4 regions of the Pseudoalteromonas sp. SG44-17 genome follow, and region 1 is predicted to be linked to each of the others. Evidence: predicted binding sites of a transcription regulator. Region 1 holds the regulator's gene; each other region holds the start of a gene.
What was found. The regulator sigma-54, encoded in region 1, starts transcription at its own class of promoters, with help from an activator protein. The targets are predictions, from matches to a motif close to GTTGGCACGNNNNTNGNNT.
Positions count from the first base shown of each region.

Region 2: the regulator sigma-54 is predicted to act here: its motif matches at 1,381-1,399, upstream of H5182_RS20795 (BON domain-containing protein).
Region 3: the regulator sigma-54 is predicted to act here: its motif matches at 2,970-2,988, upstream of H5182_RS09580 (YggN family protein).
Region 4: the regulator sigma-54 is predicted to act here: its motif matches at 2,743-2,761, upstream of H5182_RS10790 (DUF1328 family protein).

Region 1 is NZ_JACJEV010000051.1:1,955-6,878, reverse strand. It holds gene lptC (LPS export ABC transporter periplasmic protein LptC) at 1-433, shown strand, start outside; gene lptA (lipopolysaccharide transport periplasmic protein LptA) at 423-956, shown strand; gene lptB (LPS export ABC transporter ATP-binding protein) at 953-1,678, shown strand; gene H5182_RS20835 (RNA polymerase factor sigma-54) at 1,745-3,241, shown strand; gene hpf (ribosome hibernation promoting factor) at 3,270-3,557, shown strand; gene ptsN (PTS IIA-like nitrogen regulatory protein PtsN) at 3,562-4,014, shown strand; gene rapZ (RNase adapter RapZ) at 4,197-4,924, shown strand, end outside.
Region 2 is NZ_JACJEV010000050.1:14,838-19,761, reverse strand. It holds gene H5182_RS22435 (hypothetical protein) at 366-500, opposite strand; gene H5182_RS20800 (YqaE/Pmp3 family membrane protein) at 559-717, opposite strand; gene H5182_RS20795 (BON domain-containing protein) at 782-1,345, opposite strand; gene H5182_RS20790 (LiaF domain-containing protein) at 1,688-2,344, shown strand; gene H5182_RS20785 (hypothetical protein) at 2,382-2,540, opposite strand; gene H5182_RS20780 (VOC family protein) at 2,749-3,165, opposite strand; gene pmbA (metalloprotease PmbA) at 3,415-4,764, opposite strand.
Region 3 is NZ_JACJEV010000010.1:76,955-81,878, forward strand. It holds gene H5182_RS09560 (iron-containing alcohol dehydrogenase) at 1-769, opposite strand, end outside; gene H5182_RS09565 (LysR family transcriptional regulator) at 943-1,815, shown strand; gene H5182_RS09570 (glutathione peroxidase) at 1,911-2,402, shown strand; gene H5182_RS09575 (PA3496 family putative envelope integrity protein) at 2,452-2,640, opposite strand; gene H5182_RS09580 (YggN family protein) at 3,047-3,844, shown strand; gene H5182_RS09585 (PLP-dependent aminotransferase family protein) at 3,928-4,924, opposite strand, start outside.
Region 4 is NZ_JACJEV010000012.1:64,639-69,562, forward strand. It holds gene era (GTPase Era) at 1-713, shown strand, start outside; gene recO (DNA repair protein RecO) at 731-1,420, shown strand; gene pdxJ (pyridoxine 5'-phosphate synthase) at 1,483-2,214, shown strand; gene H5182_RS10785 (hypothetical protein) at 2,284-2,475, opposite strand; gene H5182_RS10790 (DUF1328 family protein) at 2,530-2,703, opposite strand; gene H5182_RS10795 (OadG family protein) at 3,225-3,470, shown strand; gene oadA (sodium-extruding oxaloacetate decarboxylase subunit alpha) at 3,481-4,924, shown strand, end outside.

The DNA of each region.
Region 1 (4,924 bases):
TGATTATACTGCGGTGGCATTAAAACAAACCGCGTTTGATGAACAAGGTAAAATTAGCCACAAAGTAACAGCTGCAAAAATGGAACTTTACCAACAGTTAGGGTTTACTTACTTTGAACAACCTATTTTTACACTCTATAATCAACAGCAAACGTGGCAAATTAATGCCGATGAAGCCACCCTATATGAAAATCATCAATTAATTTTAGAAGGTAATGTGGTTGCTAAAAACCTGACCAATAATGCCATGATTGAACATATAAACGCAGATAATATTCAGGTTGATATTGAACTACAAACCATGAGTTCAGAACAACCAGTTGAATTAATCGGACCAAATTTAAAGATCACTGGGCGCGGCCTCCATGCCGACTTAAAAGCCGAAGTGGTAGAACTAATTAACCATACGCGAACCATATATTATGACCAATAAATTTGCTCACTTGCTTGTGATACCAAGCTTATTCATTGCCTTTGCAAGCTTTGCTGAAAATACGGCACCACCTGCGGATCAAGTCTCTATCAGTGCTGAAAAGCAGCTTGCCCAACTGAAAGATAATATCGGTATTTTTGAAAAAAATGTTGAAATCATTCATGGTAACCGCCGTATCAAAGCGGATCGACTTGAAGTCCATAAGCGCGAAGATTTAGGCAATAACAAACAATTGCTTGTTGCAACTGGTAACCCTGCTTACTTTGAAGAAAAACAAACTGATGGCACAATAATGAGCGCCAGTGCTGATGAAGTCCGTTACGATGTCGCCAAGCGCTATTTAACGTTAATTGGTAATGCACAAGTCACTCAAGCAGGTCAAAAAATTAATGCCAAAAGCATTACCTATGATATGGACCAACAGCTGATCAGTGCTGAAAAAGGCGCAAGCTCAAACGATCGCGTACACACTATTTTGGTACCTGTTGACAGTAAAAAAGACAAACCTAAAGGGCAGCCATGAGTATATTAAAAGCTGAATTTTTAGCAAAAAGCTATAAAGGTCGCCAAGTTGTAAAAAGCGTGGGTTTAGAAGTTAGCGCAGGCAGCATTGTTGGCTTACTGGGTCCTAATGGCGCAGGTAAAACCACCACTTTTTATATGATTGTGGGTTTAGTACCTAGCGACAAAGGTAAAATAAGTATTGATGATAATGACATCACTTTACTGCCAATGCACAGTCGCGCACGGTTAGGGATTGGCTACTTACCACAAGAATCATCCATCTTTCGTAAGTTAACTGTTTATCAAAACCTGATGGCTATTTTAGAAACTCGTAAAGAGCTGAATAAACAAGCCAGAGAAGAAGCACTAGACAGCTTACTTGATGAGTTTAGCATTCAACATATTCGCGACAGCCAAGGTATGGCATTATCTGGTGGTGAACGTCGTCGAGTTGAAATTGCACGCGCTTTAGCCGCAAATCCAAAATTTATCTTACTTGATGAGCCTTTTGCTGGCGTTGATCCTATTTCAGTGTTAGATATAAAGAAGATTATTGAACACCTTAAAAACCGTGGTATTGGCGTACTTATTACCGACCACAATGTACGAGAAACCCTTGATGTTTGTGAAAAAGCCTACATAGTTTCTCATGGGGAGTTAATTGCATCAGGTACCCCTGAGCATGTACTTGCCGACCAAACAGTCCGCGATGTTTACCTGGGCGAGCAATTTAGGCTATAAAGCCACGCTCGGCTAAGTATCTGCTAGACTTAACGATGATAACAATAAAAGGATTGTTAGAGATACATGAGGCAATCACTCCAGCTGCGCATGGGCCAGCAACTTACAATGACACCACAGCTGCAACAAGCAATTCGCTTATTGCAACTCAGTACATTGGATCTCCAGCAAGAAATTCAAGAAGCACTCGACAGCAATCCATTGTTAGAGCTAGAAGAGCATGAATATTCAGACGACACGGCTGGTAAAAACGAACAAAAACAAGACAACGATGACTTAACCGTTAGTGCATCAGCAGACGACAAGCCCAGCGAATATGAACAAGAAAGTAGCGAAGCATTAAGCAAAGAGACTTTAAGTGACGAAATGGCTATGGACGTCACCTGGGACGAATACATGAGTGCTGCGCCAAATACGTCATCCGGCCCAATGCCTGAAGATGAGTCAATTTATCAAGGTGCTTCAACTGAAACCCTGCACGAATATCTGATGTGGCAATTACAGCTCACACCTTTTAGTCCAACCGATGAAGCCATTGCCATTGCGATTGTTGAAGCTGTTGACGATTCAGGTATTTTAACCTTGAGCTGCGAAGACATCGCAGAGAGCTTAAATCAAGGTAATAACGAAGAAGAAATCGAACTCGACGAAGTGCAAGCAGTGTTAAAACGCATTCAGTTATTTGACCCTGTTGGTATTGCTGCGCGCAGCCTACAAGAATGTTTATGTATTCAATTAAATCAATTTGATCCTGCAACTCCTTGGATTAGCGAGACTAAAATGATTTTAACTGATCATATCGATTTATTAGCTAGTCGTGACTATCGCACTTTGATGAAAAAGACTAAGCTTAAAGAAGATGAGCTGAAAGAAGTAATGACACTGATCCACAGCCTTAACCCAAAGCCTGCGGATACTATAGTACGCGAAGAGTCAGAGTATGTTATACCTGATGTTTCGGTGAAAAAAATTAAAGGTCGCTGGGTGGTTGAACTTAATCCAGACAGCATGCCAAAAATTAGAGTGAACAGCCAATATGCGGCAATGTCACGCTCAGTAAAATCAAGCACTGACAGCCAATTTATACGCTCGCATTTGCAAGAAGCTAAATGGTTTATTAAAAGCCTAGAAAGTCGTAACGAGACGTTACTCAAAGTAACTAACTGCATTGTAAAACAACAGCAGGGATTCTTTGAGCATGGCCCTGAAGCAATGCGACCTATGGTACTAAACGACGTTGCTGAAATGGTTGAGATGCACGAATCAACAATCTCTCGCGTAACGACACAAAAGTACATGCATACCCCCCGTGGTATTTTTGAGTTAAAGTATTTTTTCTCAAGTCATGTAAGCACTGAGAACGGCGGCGAATGCTCTTCGACAGCTATTCGAGCATTGATCAGAAAATTGATCAGTGCAGAAAACTCAGCGAAACCATTGAGTGATAGTAAGATTGCAGATATATTGGCAGAGCAAGGTATCAAAGTAGCTAGACGGACTATTGCAAAATACCGCGAGTCGCTGGCTATTCCACCGTCAAATCAACGTAAAAGTTTGATTTAAGGCGTAAAATCACAAGAGGAAAATGCTTATGCAACTAAATTTAACTGGTCGTCACGTAGAAATTACTGATTCATTAAGAGACTATGTAAACAATAAGTTTGCCAAGCTTGAAAGGCATTTTGATCATATCAATAATGTCCATGTTATTCTTGATGTAGAAAAACTAAGCCAAAAAGCAGAGGCCACATTACATGTCAGTGGCGCTGAATTATTTGCCTCGACTGAGCACCAAGACATGTATGCAGCTATTGACGGACTAATCGATAAACTTGATCGTCAAGTAATTAAACACAAAGAGAAGCACGCTCGACACTAACACTATGAAATTAAGCTCACTTATTTGTCAGGACTGCAGTAAAGCTGCGGTCCTTTTTAATAGCAAAAAACGGATCATTGAATTTATAAGCCAATTGGCTCATGAACAACTCCCTCAGCTATCACAACAAGAAATCCTCAACGCACTACTATCGAGAGAAAAACTAGGTAGTACCGGTATTGGTCGTGGTATTGCTATCCCTCATGGCCGTATGAGTGGTGTTGAAAACCCGCTAGCAATAATTTTAGTGAGTGAATCACCGGTTGATTTTGATGCGATTGATAATCGCCCAGTTGATATATTTGTAGCCCTCATCGTACCAGATGGTGACAGCCAACTTCATTTGAAGACGTTAGCCACAATTGCTGATAAACTCAATAACAAAGATTTTTGTAAACAACTACGTAGCGCAAAAACAGACCAAGATTTGTATCATGTAATTGCAGCTCAATCGTAGTCATACCAATTGTATTGAATTAGAGAGTAATTATTGCAACAGGGAAATAGCTCTAGAACAAGGTGGAAATTATTTATATAGTTGTTCTATATAAATAATTTTAAACAAAGTTAGTGGGTTATTTAACAAGCAAGAATGAGCATGTTTTTAATAAAATTGGTATTAAATGAAGGAGAATTTACATGGAGTTAATCATCATCAGTGGGCGTTCTGGCTCAGGTAAATCTGTTGCTTTACGTGTAGTAGAAGATCTTGGCTATTATTGTGTAGATAATATTCCAGTTAACTTATTACCGTCATTAGTACGCAGTGTCTCTGATAATTACGACAAAATAGCCGTCAGTATCGATGTTCGTAATTTACCGAAGGAGCAGGAAGAATTTAACGACATTCTTGAATACTTGCCTGGCTTTGCAAATCCGACGCTATTTTATTTAGACAGTGATGATCAAACCTTGATCAAGCGATTTTCTGAAACCCGCCGCTTACACCCATTATCTTTGGACTCTTTGCCACTGGATTTAGCCATCAAGCAAGAAAAAGTGTTGCTTGATGTATTAACTACTCGTGCTGATTTCATGCTTGATACCACAGATCTCAGTGTCCACCAGCTTGCTGAGTCAATCCGTGAAAAGATTTTAGGGAAAAAAGATAAAAAACTAATCATCACCTTTGAATCATTTGGTTTTAAGCATGGTATTCCAAAAGAAGCCGATTATGTATTTGATGCACGTTTTTTACCTAATCCACACTGGGAGCCTGAGTTAAAACCGCTCACAGGCCTGGATCAACCAGTAAAAGATTATTTAGCCAGTCACAGTATCGTGCAAAAATTCACTTGGCAGATCCAAACCTTTGTACAAACTTGGTTACCGCACTTAGAACGTAATAACCGCAGTTACTTAACAAT
Region 2 (4,924 bases), on a different contig from region 1:
CCTACAGTGAGTAATTAAACACTGAGATTAACGTTAACACCCGTAGGCGTTGAGCTTGCTGACGCACCAACACCAAGCCACATTTAAAACGCGGTGGCAAGCCACTCGCCTACAGTGAGTAATTAAACACTGAGGCAAACGTTAACACCCGTAGGCGTTGAGCTTGCTGACGCAAACACACCAGGGCACATTTCAAAACGCGGTGATCGACCAGTCTATGATTATAATAAAATGAGAGGTTAAACATTCTTGGGGAAGGTTATAAGTGGATGTTCTTAATTAAAATAACAACATGCACTTATAATTTTGATATATAACATCCTAGCAAAATCCTTCTAGTATTTGATATTTATATACTCTGATATTTAAAGCCCATTCCTTGCTGCTTTTACTTCGCTCCTTGATGCGCTATTCATTAGCTCCTTCCATTGTTGTGCCGTCCAAAGTGGCTTTGCGCTTTTTACGATCCCTTGTTGGTTTTTCCTTAATACGTTATCCATAATGTTACTCCTTGCCATCTATTGGCTGTTCATCCTTGTTATATTTAACACTGTGACTCTAACGACGTGCGATTATATAAATTGCATGTATTAGACCAGGAATATACCCTAGTAATGTTAACAAAATATTAATCCAAAATTGAGCACCTAAACCAACTTGTAAAAATACACCAAGTGGTGGAATAAGCACTGAAAATATAATTCGTATTAAATCCATGACTCTCACTCCCTGAAATTTGTATAAGAAAGCCCAGCATAACTGGGCATTCGTGGCTTATAGATTATTCAGCTACAATAGTTAAGTTATCAACTACATCGCGAACATCTTCAGCATTCTTAGCAATTTTCACCGCTAGCTGTTTTTCAGCATCCGAACCAACAGTACCATTTAGCGTTACCACACCTTTATCGGTATCTACGTCAATATCCGTACCGCCTACTTCAGAATTAAATAAATAGCGTGTTGTAATCACGGTAGTAATTTTAGCATCCGTTAAATCACTTTCTGTGCTATCTGATTTCATCTTCTTGCTTTTTGTATCCGTGTTTTTAACGACCGTTAGCTCGTTATCAACATCAGTTACACCATCTAGACTTAAGATAAGCTCTTCCGCTAACTCTTTATCAAGCTCACTTTCAACTTTACCAGTTAGTACAACCTTGCCATTTTTTACATCAGTGTTAATGTCAAAGTTGTTTAAGTTAGTGTTCATTAACAGAACCGTTTCTGCCTTACCATCAATCCAAGCATCTTTACTTTCATTTTCCCAGCTATTTGCTTGAGCACCCATAGCGGTTGTACCAAGAACTAACGCTGCAATAATAGATTTGTTAAATGTTTTCATAATCTTTCTCCTTTTGATTAAAGACAATATGATTAATGCGAACATCAAGCCAACTTTTAAAACATTTAAAATCAATCGCTTAAACTTAATTTCATATAGCACTAGCTTTAGTCTTGGTAATTATTTACAGACTGCTCGGTAATTTATTCTGGTCGTTGCAAAATTAACCATTTAATAGCATTATTCGTTAATCTGTCGTTAATATAACAAACGCACCTAACGAAAATAAATTTAAATTATTGATTACTAAGCTAATTAATAAATGGCCTAAGCTTTGCTTTAACTATTGCAGTACTGACAATCGTAAAATACACCAACAGCATCACTTATAAGGAATACATCATGACTGTAAAATTAGAAGATCGCCCAATTGAGCAAGTGCGTGAACAAGTTATTGATCAATTAATATATAACTACAGTCATGCTGTTATTTCAGCTGATGCTTTTGAGCGTCGATTAGATCAGGCAATGGCTGCGAAAGATAACCAAAGCTTAATTGATTTGGTAAGTGACCTAGAATTAACAACCGATAGTAATTACCAGTGGGAAAAACGTGCGCAGTTTAGCCCAAACTATAGTAATAAAAGCAGCGATGAAACATTGCACTTGCGAAGTATCTTAGGATCAAACGAGCGCAGTGGGCAATGGGTAGTACCAAAAGAAATCCACCTGACGAACTTACTTGGATCTATTGAACTTGATTTCACTGACGCCATATTTCAGCATCAAAATATCACCATCCATGTCAATTGCTTACTAGGCAATGATGAAATTTATGTGCCAGAACACGTCAATGTTGTATCAAAACTGTTCAGTATTATTGGTAGTGTTGAAAACAAATCAGTGTCACTGAATAAACACCAAGGGCCAACCATTACTATCGAAGGAAAAGTTATTCTGGGCTCTGTGGAAATTAAAATTAAGCGCACCATTAAAGAAAAGTTTGTCTCATTCGCCAACAGCCTTAAAACCAGTTGGCAAGATATCAATAAACATTAATGGATAAAACACAGTTAAAGCTTAACACCCGTAGGCGTTAAGCTTGCTGACGCAAAAACACCGAAACAATATTGAATATCGCGGTGGCAAGCCACTCGCCTACAAGTAATTTAACACCGAGATAAACGTTAAAACCCGTAGGCGTTAAGCTTGCTGGCGCACAAACACCAGAGTACATTTCAAAACGCGGTGGCAAACCGCTCGCCTACAAGTAAGTAATAAACATCAAAGTAAATTTAACACCGAGATAAACTTTAGCACCGTAGGCGTTAAGCTTGCTGACGCAAAAACACCAGAGCCACATTTTGAAACGTGGTAGCAAGCCACTCGTACAAGTGATTAATTAAACACTGAGATTAACGTTAACACCCGTAGGCGTTGAGCTTGCTGACGCGAAACTAATGTTATAAATCATTATTACGCTCACTAGGAATATCACTTAAATATTCAACAAACTCTACTTCAAACCCTGCGGGGTCAATAAAATACACATTTTTACGAAATGGATTTACCGCACCAGGCTTATCAATACTGTAACCAGCGCTTTCTAAACGCGAAATTACTGCAGCAATATTATTCGTAACATAAGCAAAGTGCGCTAAGCCAACTTGATGTCCGGTTAAGTCACGGTTATGTTGTTCACCATGATCACTCAATGCTAAATACTGAAAATCATCGCCAAAGTGTAACCATTTTCGTGGTTTACCGTACCACTCCCCTTCGCCTTGACTTCTTATAGACCAGTACGGAAAAGCCGCCTTATAAAAGTGCAGCATAGCTTCAACATCATCGACTACCAAATTTACATGCTCTAAATACATAATTAAATTCCTTTATTTAAGTAATTAAAGCCACAATAAAACCTCAAGCAACGTTGAGGTAAAGTGTTTTTTATAAAAGATTTAATAACAAAAGATGTGTGAGGATAAGGGGTAATGAGAAAACAATATAGGTTAAAGGTGCTAGGTTTTAGGGCCTAACCCCTAGTGTCTTTCCTAGAACCTAGTTCCTTTAAAAAATTTGCGCGGCATAAAGCCGCGCCTACGCAAATTAAAACTTATAGCTTTAACCTAGCTTCCCGCAATCTGCATTTGTTCAATCAATACCGAACCGGTCTGAATTCCACCACGGCGCTCTATGTCACCGCCTATGCCACTAATGCCTTTAAACATATCTTGCAGTTTACCAGCGATGGTAATTTCGCTTACAGGGTATTGTATTTCGCCATTCTCAACCCAAAAACCGGCAGCACCACGCGAGTAATCACCTGTTACGGTATTAACGCCTTGGCCCATTAATTCAGTGACCAATAAACCAGTGCCCATCGTTTTTAACAACGCAGCTAAGTCAGCATGAGTTTGTTCTACTAACCAGTTATGAATACCACCAGCATGACCGGTAGGTGTCATATTCATTTTTCGGGCTGCGTAGCTCGCTAATAAGTAAGTTTGCAGATCACCGCCTTGAATGATTTCACGGTCGATAGTTTTTACCCCTTCACTATCGAATGGTGAAGACGCTAAACCTTTAAAAATATGCGGGCGCTCTGAAATATTAACGCACTTATTAAATACTTGCGTGCCAAGGCTATCCAACAAAAAGCTCGATTTACGATACAGCGCACCACCACCTATTGCAGACACCAAGTGACCAAACAATGAATTAGCTATATCTGCACGAAAAACAACTGGGACTTTCATGGTACCTAATTTTTTGCTATTGAGCTTAGCAAGAGTTTCACTCGCAGCCTCTAAACCTACTGCCGCAGCATCTTTCAAACCAGCTTGGTCTCGCGCTACGGTATAAGCTGAATCTCGCTGCATTTGCTCACCATCTTTACCAATCACCATAGTACTAATGCTGTGGCGAGTACGCGGGTAACCTGTGATAAGACCATGGCTATTACCATACACACGTAAACCTTGATGCGATGAAAAACTGGCGCCATCTGAATTAACAATACGCGCATCGGCATTAAGCGCTGCTTGCTCTGCAGCATGACACAATTCAATGCCCTGCTCAGGGCTGACATCCCACGGGTGGTATAAATCCAAATCAAGCGGAGCAAATTCAAGTAGGTCTTTATCGGCTACGCCATTATGTGGATCATCTGAAGTAAACTTGGCGATATCAATGGCTTTCTCTACCACTGTACGCAGTGTTTTGGGGTTTAAATCAGCTGTTGACGCAGAGCCTTTGTGATTACCAACGTACACACTGATCCCCAGCCCACCATCTTGGTTAAATTCAATGGTCTCGACTTCACCCATGCGGGTACTAACTGATAAACCTGAGGTGCTCGACATCGCCGCTTCAGCGCCAGTAGCACCGAGTTTTTTCGCGTGTTCTAAAACCTCTGCAACGGCATCTTTTATTTGAGAAATTTGAGTATAAATAGGATCTTGCTGTTGGCTTTTCATATTTTTAGTCCTGAGCTTGGAGCGTTTTGCATGCGCAATCATAATACTTAAATGCTAACACACTCACTGCATTGCATCAGCTAATATTAATCATTAAAAGAATCACGTATATACCCAAGCCACCTCAAGATACAGAATTCAGCGTTTCACAGGGGCTTAA
Region 3 (4,924 bases), on a different contig from region 1:
CACCAGCACCAATTAAACCATTCAATGCCATGGTTGCTGACCACATAATGTTAGCGCGTACTTGGTAATTATCTGGCTCACTGAACGCTTTCGGTCCTTCTTCAAGTAAGGTCATTAAAATACCTTCAGCGAAACGATCTTGAAGTTTTGCACCTACGTCATAGGTCAAGTATTGTTCCATGGTATGTACAAACGCATCAACAATACCGTTTGCCACTTGACGTTTTGGTAATGAGTAAGTCACCGCAGGGTCGAGTACTGCAAATTGTGGCTGTACTAATGGACTCGCAAAAGGCAGTTTATCGTGGCTATCAAGGTTTGAAACCACACTAAAAGAATTTGATTCAGAACCCGTTGCTGGCAAAGTCAATACAACACCTAATGCTATTGCTGATTTTACCTCACCGCCTTTAGCTAGAATATCCCATGGCTCGCCGTCATAATTAGCTGCTGCGGCAATAAATTTACTACCATCAATTACCGAACCACCGCCTACAGCAAGAATATAATCAACTTGCTTTTCTTTAACCAAAGCAACGGCTTTCATACATGTTTGGTAACTTGGGTTAGGTTCAATACCGGCAAATTCAAACCAAGTGTGTTCGCTTAACGCCGCAGCCACCTGATCATAAATACCATTACTTTTAATACTGCCACCGCCATAAGTAACAAGTACCTTTGCGTCTGCCGGGATCTCATTTTTGATTAAGGCAATTTGCTGTTCGCCAAAATGAATCTTGGTTGGGTTTGCAAAACTGAAATTTAACATGCTTGCTCCATTGCTTTGAGGTGCTCATTATTTAGTGTGAGCTAAAATTTGCTGACCACCTAATTGTAGGGATTTAAGCATTAATTTAAAGACTAAGCTCAGAGAATCACTTTTGCACAGCTGCAACAATAGATGGTATAAACTATAATTACTTAATATTTGAGAACTAAATTATGTGGCATGGCCTTGATGAATTTTTACATGTGGTTGAACATGGCAGCTTTACCAAAGCAGCCAAAGTCATGGAAGTATCAACTTCCCATATCAGCCGCCAAGTACAGCAACTTGAAAACCGCTTAGGCTCATTGCTATTTCAACGTACCACCCGAAAAATAAGCCTCACCGATGCCGGCCGCGAATATGCCGTAAAGCTCAAAGCAATTAAACAAGAGCTAATTGATGCTAATAATCAACTGCAAGGTGAGCAACGTAAACCCAAAGGGGTCATTAGAATTTCTGGTGCTGGTGAATTTGTTGCATGTCATGTAGCACCTAAAATTGTTGAGTTTGTAAAACGCTACCCTGAGGTCGAAGTAGATATGGACTTCAACAATCGTAATGTCGACTTAGTTGAAGAAGGTTTTGATTTAGCGATCCGTTTTGGCCGCATGCAAGACTCTAACTTAATTGCACGACCACTTAGCCCGCGAATCATGACTCTCGTTGCCAGTCCAGAATATTTAGCACATCACCCAACCCCAACTACGCCTCAACAATTAACCGCTCATAATTGCTTAATTGCCATGGGGAAACGTTGGCGATTTAATTTTGCCGGCGATATTAAAGAGGTAAAAGTTGCCGGCAACTGGCGCAGTAACCATCCGCGCGCACTATTATCTGCGACATTAGCAGGCTTAGGCATTGCCCATTTAGCCACTGATATTGTTGATAAGTATATTGAAAACGGGCAACTAATTACCTTACTTGATGAGTTTCAGGTAACAGACAATGCCTCTTGGTTAGTGTATCCACGTAAAGATTTAATGCCATACAGAGTGCGATTATTGATTGAACATTTACTCAAAAGCTTTAATCATGCAAGTTAAAATAAAATGGTCTATGCAATGTGATGATAATTTAAGCTGTATGTCTATCACAACTCAGGATAGAATTTAACAAACAACAATAACTAGAGAGCAACATGAACGACTTCTATCAACTTTCAGCCAGCAATTTGCAAGGCCAAAGCATTGATTTTTCAGATTTCGCAGGCAAAGTTGTGTTAATTGTCAACACTGCCAGTAAATGTGGCTTCACTCCACAGTACGAAGGTTTACAACAATTACATGCAAAATACGCTGATCAAGGGTTAGTAATTATTGGTTTTCCGTGCAATCAATTCGGCAAACAAGAGCCTGGCGGCGCAAAAGAAATAGCGCAAGGTTGTTTAATTAACTACGGTGTTGATTTTGTGATGATGAGTAAAATTGATGTTAATGGCGAAAACGCCCACCCCGTATTCAGGCATTTAAAATCAGCATTACCTGGATTTTTAACCCGCAAAATAAAATGGAATTTTACTAAGTTTTTAGTTGGCCGTGACGGCGAGGCAATTAAACGCTTTGCACCATTTACCAAACCGCAGCAAATCGAAGGTGCTATTATCAAAGCCCTTAAAAGCAGTAATATCTAAACTCTAAAAGCAATAAAGAGGCAAATTGCCTCTTTATTTAAATTATCTCTTAGTCGTTTAAATACTCATCTAAGTCATCATCGCCCAAGTTTTTACGCAAGCGTTTTTGCTCAAGGTAGTCTTCCAACTTTTTCTTAACCTTTTGCTTATTCTTGTCGTGTTGATTACGCCCGACCATTTCGTACTCGTCTTCAACAAAATCGTCATCTAGCGCATCGTAACTAAATGTCTTACCCACAACCCACTCCATAAAGTGTTTGAGACCAATTAAGGATTTTTATCACTATCATTGGTAAATTAAAAATGTTCAGCACTATTTCACCGTATGAAAAAGCACCAAAATAAAGCCATAACGCGATTCTAAAATAGTGTTATGTCGATATTGTGAATAAATAGCGCTAAATTTGAGTTCTGGAAAGTGAGAGTTTTTTATCGAAACGATAAGTATATTTTATGTATCAATGTAAATTAGTCAAAATGACTAAAAAATGGCTTTTTTATAACATCCTAATACAATTTAAAAATAGTAAAAAACAATTAACCCTTTGTTTTTATTTACTAATAATTATTGGCACTAAACTTGATATGTATTAAATACGTTAAATGCGTACTGGTCATAATCAACAAATTAGCAGGAAATAAAAATGAAAAAATTACTATTAATAAGTTCTTTATTCATTGCCACAGGGGCAATGGCACACAATGACAATGAGACGAATATTTCTTTTAGCGGCGACACATGTGACGTTGAATTTAAAAATGATGTGCGTATTAAGCCAAATGAATTAGAAATTTTTACAGCTGATAACCACACTATGACTTTTATAAATAGTGGCGAGTTAATGATTGATGGCCAAACTTTGACACTCAACAGTCAACAACACCAAGCTATCAGTAATTATTCAGACAGTCTGCGTAGCCAATTACCAGAAGTCGCGAACATTGCTCTTGAAGGCGTTAAAATTGCCGGGGTCGCCATTGAAGAAGTCGCCAATGCATTTAATATCGATGGCCTAGATAGCATTAATGAATTAATGGCTGATATTCAGGTAGAAGTACAAAACACCTTTTACCAACAAGGCGCTTTTGTAATGGGCCAACAAAGCTTTAGCCAATTTGGCGAAAACTTTGAAAGCCAATTTGATGAGCAAATAGAAAGCGCTGTACAAGCTGCGATGATGCAATCGATGGGTAGTATTTTAATGGCTGTAGGTTCAGAACTAATGGGCTCTGGTGGCGATATGCAAGCCTTTGAACAACGCATGGAAAATATGGGAGCTGAAATTGAAGCCAAAGTTGAGCAACAAGCTAACCAACTTGAAAAACGCGCTGATGCACTGTGCGGTAATTTTTCAACCATTGCTGATCAAGAGCAACAATTAGTTAAACTAGTTCCAGAATTGAAAGACTACCAATTATTTAGTTATAAACAAAATAACTAACTTGAACTCAGGTTCTAAACGCTAAAAGTTTGATATCCCTTTAGCAGCACTCTTTTTTAAAGGTGCTGCTTTTTTATGCCATGCTATTTCTTCGCTAAATGCACTAACTCACCTAGCTTTATAATAGCTTGTTCAATTTTTTCACCCCATGGCAAACCATAACTTAATCGAATACAACTGCGATATTTATTAGTGGCTGAAAAAATATAGCCAGGAGTAATGCTAATGCCACTTTCTAATGCCAGTTGAAATAGTTTTACACTATCGTAAGCCGCACCTAAATCAATCCAGATCACACATCCGCCTTGCGGATCGCTGATCCTAGCGGTACTCGGAAAGGCCTGTTGTAAACACCAGATCATTCGTTCTTTATTAGAACGTAGACGCTGTCGCAGTAGTTTTATATTACGATCATAATCACCACTAACTATAAATTCATATAACGTCCATTGATTGATCAATGAAGTAGAACAACTCAATGCACGCTTATAGCGACGCGCTTTGGCAGCAAACTTTCCGGCAATCAACCAGCCAACACGATAACTCGGCGCCGCAGTTTTAGAAAACGATGCACAGGTTAATACCAACCCTTTTGTTGAGTAAGCCTGAGCGGGTGTACCGCGCTGCGGGGTAAAATGTAAATCACCATACACATCATCTTCAATTAGCACCACATCTTGAGATTCCAATAACTCTACTAATTGTTTACGCTTATGATCAGGCATAAAACTACCCACAGGATTATTGATCGAAGTAGAGAACACACAGGCTTTAATATCGTGATCATGTAAAGCCTGGCTCAGATCATCAAGCCAGATCCCATCATCAGGACACAGCGGGATCTCGAGCGCCTTGAGGCCCAGGCTTTCGATCAATTCAATGATACCAAAATAACAAGGTGACTCGATCGCCACCACATCACCTACTTTAGTGACACATTTTAGCGCGATCGCCAGTGCTTCTTGAGCACCGTTGGTGATCACAAGTTCTTGCGAGTCAACACCAATGCCAAAATCTAAATAACGATGGATTAACTGCTTTTTCAATGGTGCAAAACCATCCATCGCACCATAATTTATG
Region 4 (4,924 bases), on a different contig from region 1:
CAGGCCTGCATGTTGAAGAAAAGCGTGCCATTAACCGTTTAATGAACCGTGCTGCTTCAAGTTCATTAGGTGATGTTGAGCTAGTTATTTTTGTTGTTGAAGGTACTCATTGGAATGCTGACGATGAAATGGTGCTTAACAAAGTAAAGCAAAATGGCAAACCAGTATTACTTGTGATGAACAAAATTGATCAAGTAAAAGACCGTGACCTTGTGCTACCGCATATGAAGTGGTTAGGCGAAAAGTTTGATTTTGTTGGCATTATGCCAGTATCTGCGACTCAAGGTAAAAATATCAACCTGATCAAAGATGAAGTAACTAAGCGTTTACCACCGTGTGAATTTTACTTCCCTGAAGATTACGTAACAGATCGTTCAATGCGCTTTATGGCAGCCGAAGTGATCCGTGAAAAGTTGATGCGCTTTATGGGTGAGGAGCTTCCTTACTCAGTTACCGTTGAAATTGAGCAGTTTAAATGGCAAGAAAATGGCATTTGGCATATCAATGGCTTGATTTTAGTTGAGCGTGAAACGCAAAAACGTATGGTTATTGGTAATAAAGGCGAAAAGCTTAAAGTGATTGGCCGCGAAGCCCGTAAAGATCTCGAAGAAATGCTTGATAATAAAGTGTTTTTAGAACTTTGGGTGAAGGTTAAATCAGGTTGGGCTGACGACGAGAGAGCACTTCGCAGTTTAGGCTATGGTGAAGATTAATAGCCTAAGCGATATTTATGGATAGCGACTTCTACACGGCATATTTATTACACCGACGTCCTTTTAGTGACTCACAAGTAATGCTTGATATGTTAGTAGAAGGCGTTGGCCAGTTGCGCATGCTGGCGCGAATTAGCGGTCGCCAAGCAACAAAATACAAAGCTCAGTTACAACCCTTCCAAGCTTTACTGGTAAATTATACCGGTAAACACGACCTGAAATATATCCAACGATTTGAACTACATGGCACGCAATCCACACTAGTTGGGGATCAGCTTTATTGTGGGTTTTACCTCAATGAACTAACCAACCGCATTGTACCAATTAATGAACCAATTGATCATGCCTATCAATTGTATAAAACTCACCTACAACAGCTTAACCAGCACCCTAACTTACAAGCTGTATTACGTTCTTATGAATTTCAATTATTAGAATTATTAGGCTATGGCGTTGACTTTAGTTTTGATGCCGCAGGCGATCCAATTTCGGCAGAGCAAACGTATAGTTACTTTGCTGAATACGGCTTTGTTGCCCAAGAAAATCAAGGCAGTGGCTTTTCTGGCGCGCAGTTAAATGCAATTGCAGCTCATGACTTTAGTGCGCCGGATGTGTTATATATGGCGAAACAATTAAGTCGTCATTTAATGAAGCCTTTATTAGGCAAAAAACCATTAAAAAGTCGCGAGCTGTTTATATCCAAATAGTTTGGGTATTCACCAACAATCTTAATACGGTATTTTTAACCGTTATTTTTACAGGTAAAAAAATGAAAGATATTCTTTTGGGTATAAACGTTGATCATATTGCTACCTTACGCCAAGCTCGGGGTACAAGTTACCCAGATCCAGCACATGCTGCGAGTGTTGCTGAGCATGCTGGCGCTGATGGGATCACTATTCATTTACGTGAAGACCGTCGTCACATTCAAGATCGTGACGTGTATGTGATGGCTAAAACAATCCAAACACGAATGAACCTTGAAATAGCGGTTACAGATGAAATGATTGATATTGCTTTAGATGTTAAGCCAGCTTATGTTTGCTTAGTACCAGAAAAACGTGAAGAGTTGACCACCGAAGGCGGTTTAGACGTTGTTGGTAATCTAGATAAGATTAAAGCCGCGACAGCAAAATTAACTGACGCCGGTATAAAAGTGTCGTTATTTATCGATGCAGACAAAGCACAACTAGATGCAGCTACAGCCTGTAATGCCCCATATGTTGAAATTCATACTGGCGCTTATGCGGATGCGCAAACTGATGCTGAGATACAAAAACAACTTGAGCATATTCATCAAGGTGTAAAGTATGCAGCAAGTTTGGGTTTGATAGTAAACGCCGGCCACGGACTTCATTATCATAACGTGAAACCGATTGCTGCTATGAAAGAGATTTACGAACTAAACATTGGTCACGCAATTATAGCGCGTGCAGCCATAGATGGATTAGATAAAGCAGTACGTGACATGAAGCGACTAATGCTAGAAGCGAGAGCTTAATTTTAACTTCTCTTAAAATGCAAAAAACGACTCAAAAGAGTCGTTTTTTATTATTTGTATCTAACTGGATTAACAGTTAGTTTCTTTAGCGTTAACGCCTTCTTTTACTTCTTCACAGGCGTCTTCTACTTTGTTTTGTACGTCGGTTACAGCTTCATCGATGCGTTCACCGGCCTCTTCTGCATGATTGTCTTCACAACCCATGATAAAAAAACTAGCGAATAAAGCGATCACAGCAGTTTTAATAGTTGTCGATTTCATAATGTAATTCCTTGTAAAATTAATAAATGTGTTGTTATTTAAAATAAATTGTTATCACTTAGGGACATTGCCGCGCAACGCACCTGAAACGAGTGAAATAACTAACAATACAATAAAGATAAAAAAGATAATCTTAGCAATTCCTGCTGCGGCACCTGCGATACCACCAAAACCTAACACTGCAGCAATAAGCGCAATAACTAAAAATGTAATTGTCCAGCGTAACATTGTCGTCTCCTTGGTTTGTTAATTTGTTCAGAGTAAATAATGCCAGTTACATGCCATGTGTTTAAATCCTTTATTATCAATTGGATAGTGTTTATTTTATTTATTTTCATGAATTAGGTGGGAATTATTTACAGCTTTATCTGTAACTTATACTCGGCGTCCTGGAAAATAAATATTTCAGCATGATTTTTTGGTAAGACCAATTTCATGTTGAGTGCTTTTTCATTAATTTAACAGTTGTTGAGTAGTTCGGTTGGTAAGTTATTAAGGTGCAGATTAGATTTCACTTATAAGTTATAGCTATATTCAGTATTTTTATCATCTATATCCTATTAAATTATAGTAAAAAGCAGTGTGTTAACTTTGCTGAAGATATGTTAGCTTTATATTAATTGGTTTTACCAATTTACAAAGTGTTGGACTTGGTCTGTTTCTTTGATATAATTATTGCATAAATATTTAAATAAAGTGATTTTTTACCTATCTTTCGGGTGGGTAAGAATACTCAGGGGGGGGGCAGAATGGATATAGGTCAATTACTTGCTACTGCAGCAAACTTAATGCTCACTGGGATGGTGGGAGTTTTCGTTTTTCTTTCGTTGTTGATTGCAGCAATTACCGCTATGTCTAAATTAGCGAGCCGCTTTGAACAGCCGGTTGTAATGCCAACGCGCACACCATCGATCAAAGCACCCGGTGTACCAAGTGAACACATCGCTGCGATAAGTGCTGCCATAGCTCAGTACAAAAATAAACAAAAACTATAAGGGATGACTTGTGGCTAAATTAAAATTAACAGAATTAGTACTTAGAGACGCGCATCAATCATTATTAGCAACGCGTATGCGTTTGGATGACATGCTACCGATTGCACAAAAATTAGATGATGCAGGTTACTGGTCGATCGAATCATGGGGTGGGGCTACTTTTGATTCATGCATTCGTTATTTGGGTGAAGATCCTTGGGAGCGTATTCGTGCTCTTAAAAAAGCTATGCCAAATACTAAACAGCAAATGTTATTACGTGGTCAAAACCTTTTAGGCTATCGTCATTATGCAGATGATGTTGTTGAAAAATTTGTAGAGCGAGCGCACAAAAATGGTGTTGATGTGTTTCGTATTTTTGATGCGATGAACGATGTTCGTAATCTTGAAACGGCTATTAAAGCTGCGATTAAAGTTGGCGCACATGCACAAGGTACAATTTCGTACACAGTAAGCCCGGTTCATACACTTGATATGTGGTTAACGCTTGCCAAGCAGCTTGAAGAGTTAGGCTGTCATTCAATTTGTATTAAAGATATGGCTGGTTTGCTTAAACCATACGATGCAGAAGAGTTAATCAAAGCGTTAAAAGAAACAGTCTCTATTCCAATTGCAATGCAGTGTCATGCCACAACAGGTTTAAGTACTGCTACTTACCAAAAAGCGATTGATGCAGGTATTGATATGCTTGACACCGCAATTTCATCAATGAGTATGACTTACGGACACAGCGCAACTGAAACGATTGTATCGATTGTTGAAGGTACTGAACGTGATACTGAGCTGGATTTAAATCAACTCGAAGAGATTGCAGCTTATTTCCGCGATGTTCGTAAAAAATATGCCGCGTTTGAAGGCAGCTTAAAAGGTGTTGATGGCCGTATTTTATTAGCGCAAGTGCCTGGTGGCATGTTAACTAATATGGAAAACCAGCTTAAAGAGCAAGGTGCTGCGGATAAATTGAATGAAGTATTACTTGAGATCCCACGTGTACGTGAAGACTTAGGTTATTTACCGTTAGTTACACCAACATCACAAATTGTTGGTACACAAGCAGTATTAAATGTATTGACGGGCGAGCGTTATAAAACTATCACCAAAGAAACTGCCGGAGTGCTAAAAGGTGAGTATGGCGTAACTCCTGCGCCGATGAATAAAGAATTACAAGAGCGCGTACTTAATGGTGCAGAAGTCATTACTTGCCGCCCAGCTGATTTATTGCAACCAGAACTAGAAATACTCCAAGCTGAGTTATTAAAAGAAGCAAAAGAGCAAGGCTTAAGCTTAGCGGATGAGCAGATTGATGACGTGTTAACGTATGCATTATTCCCACAAATTGGGTTGAAATTCATTAAAAATCGTAATAACCCAGATGCTTTCGAAGCTGTACCAAGTGCTGAATCTGCTAATAAAGAACAACCAGTTAGCAATAAAAAAAGTAACAGCAACACAGTAA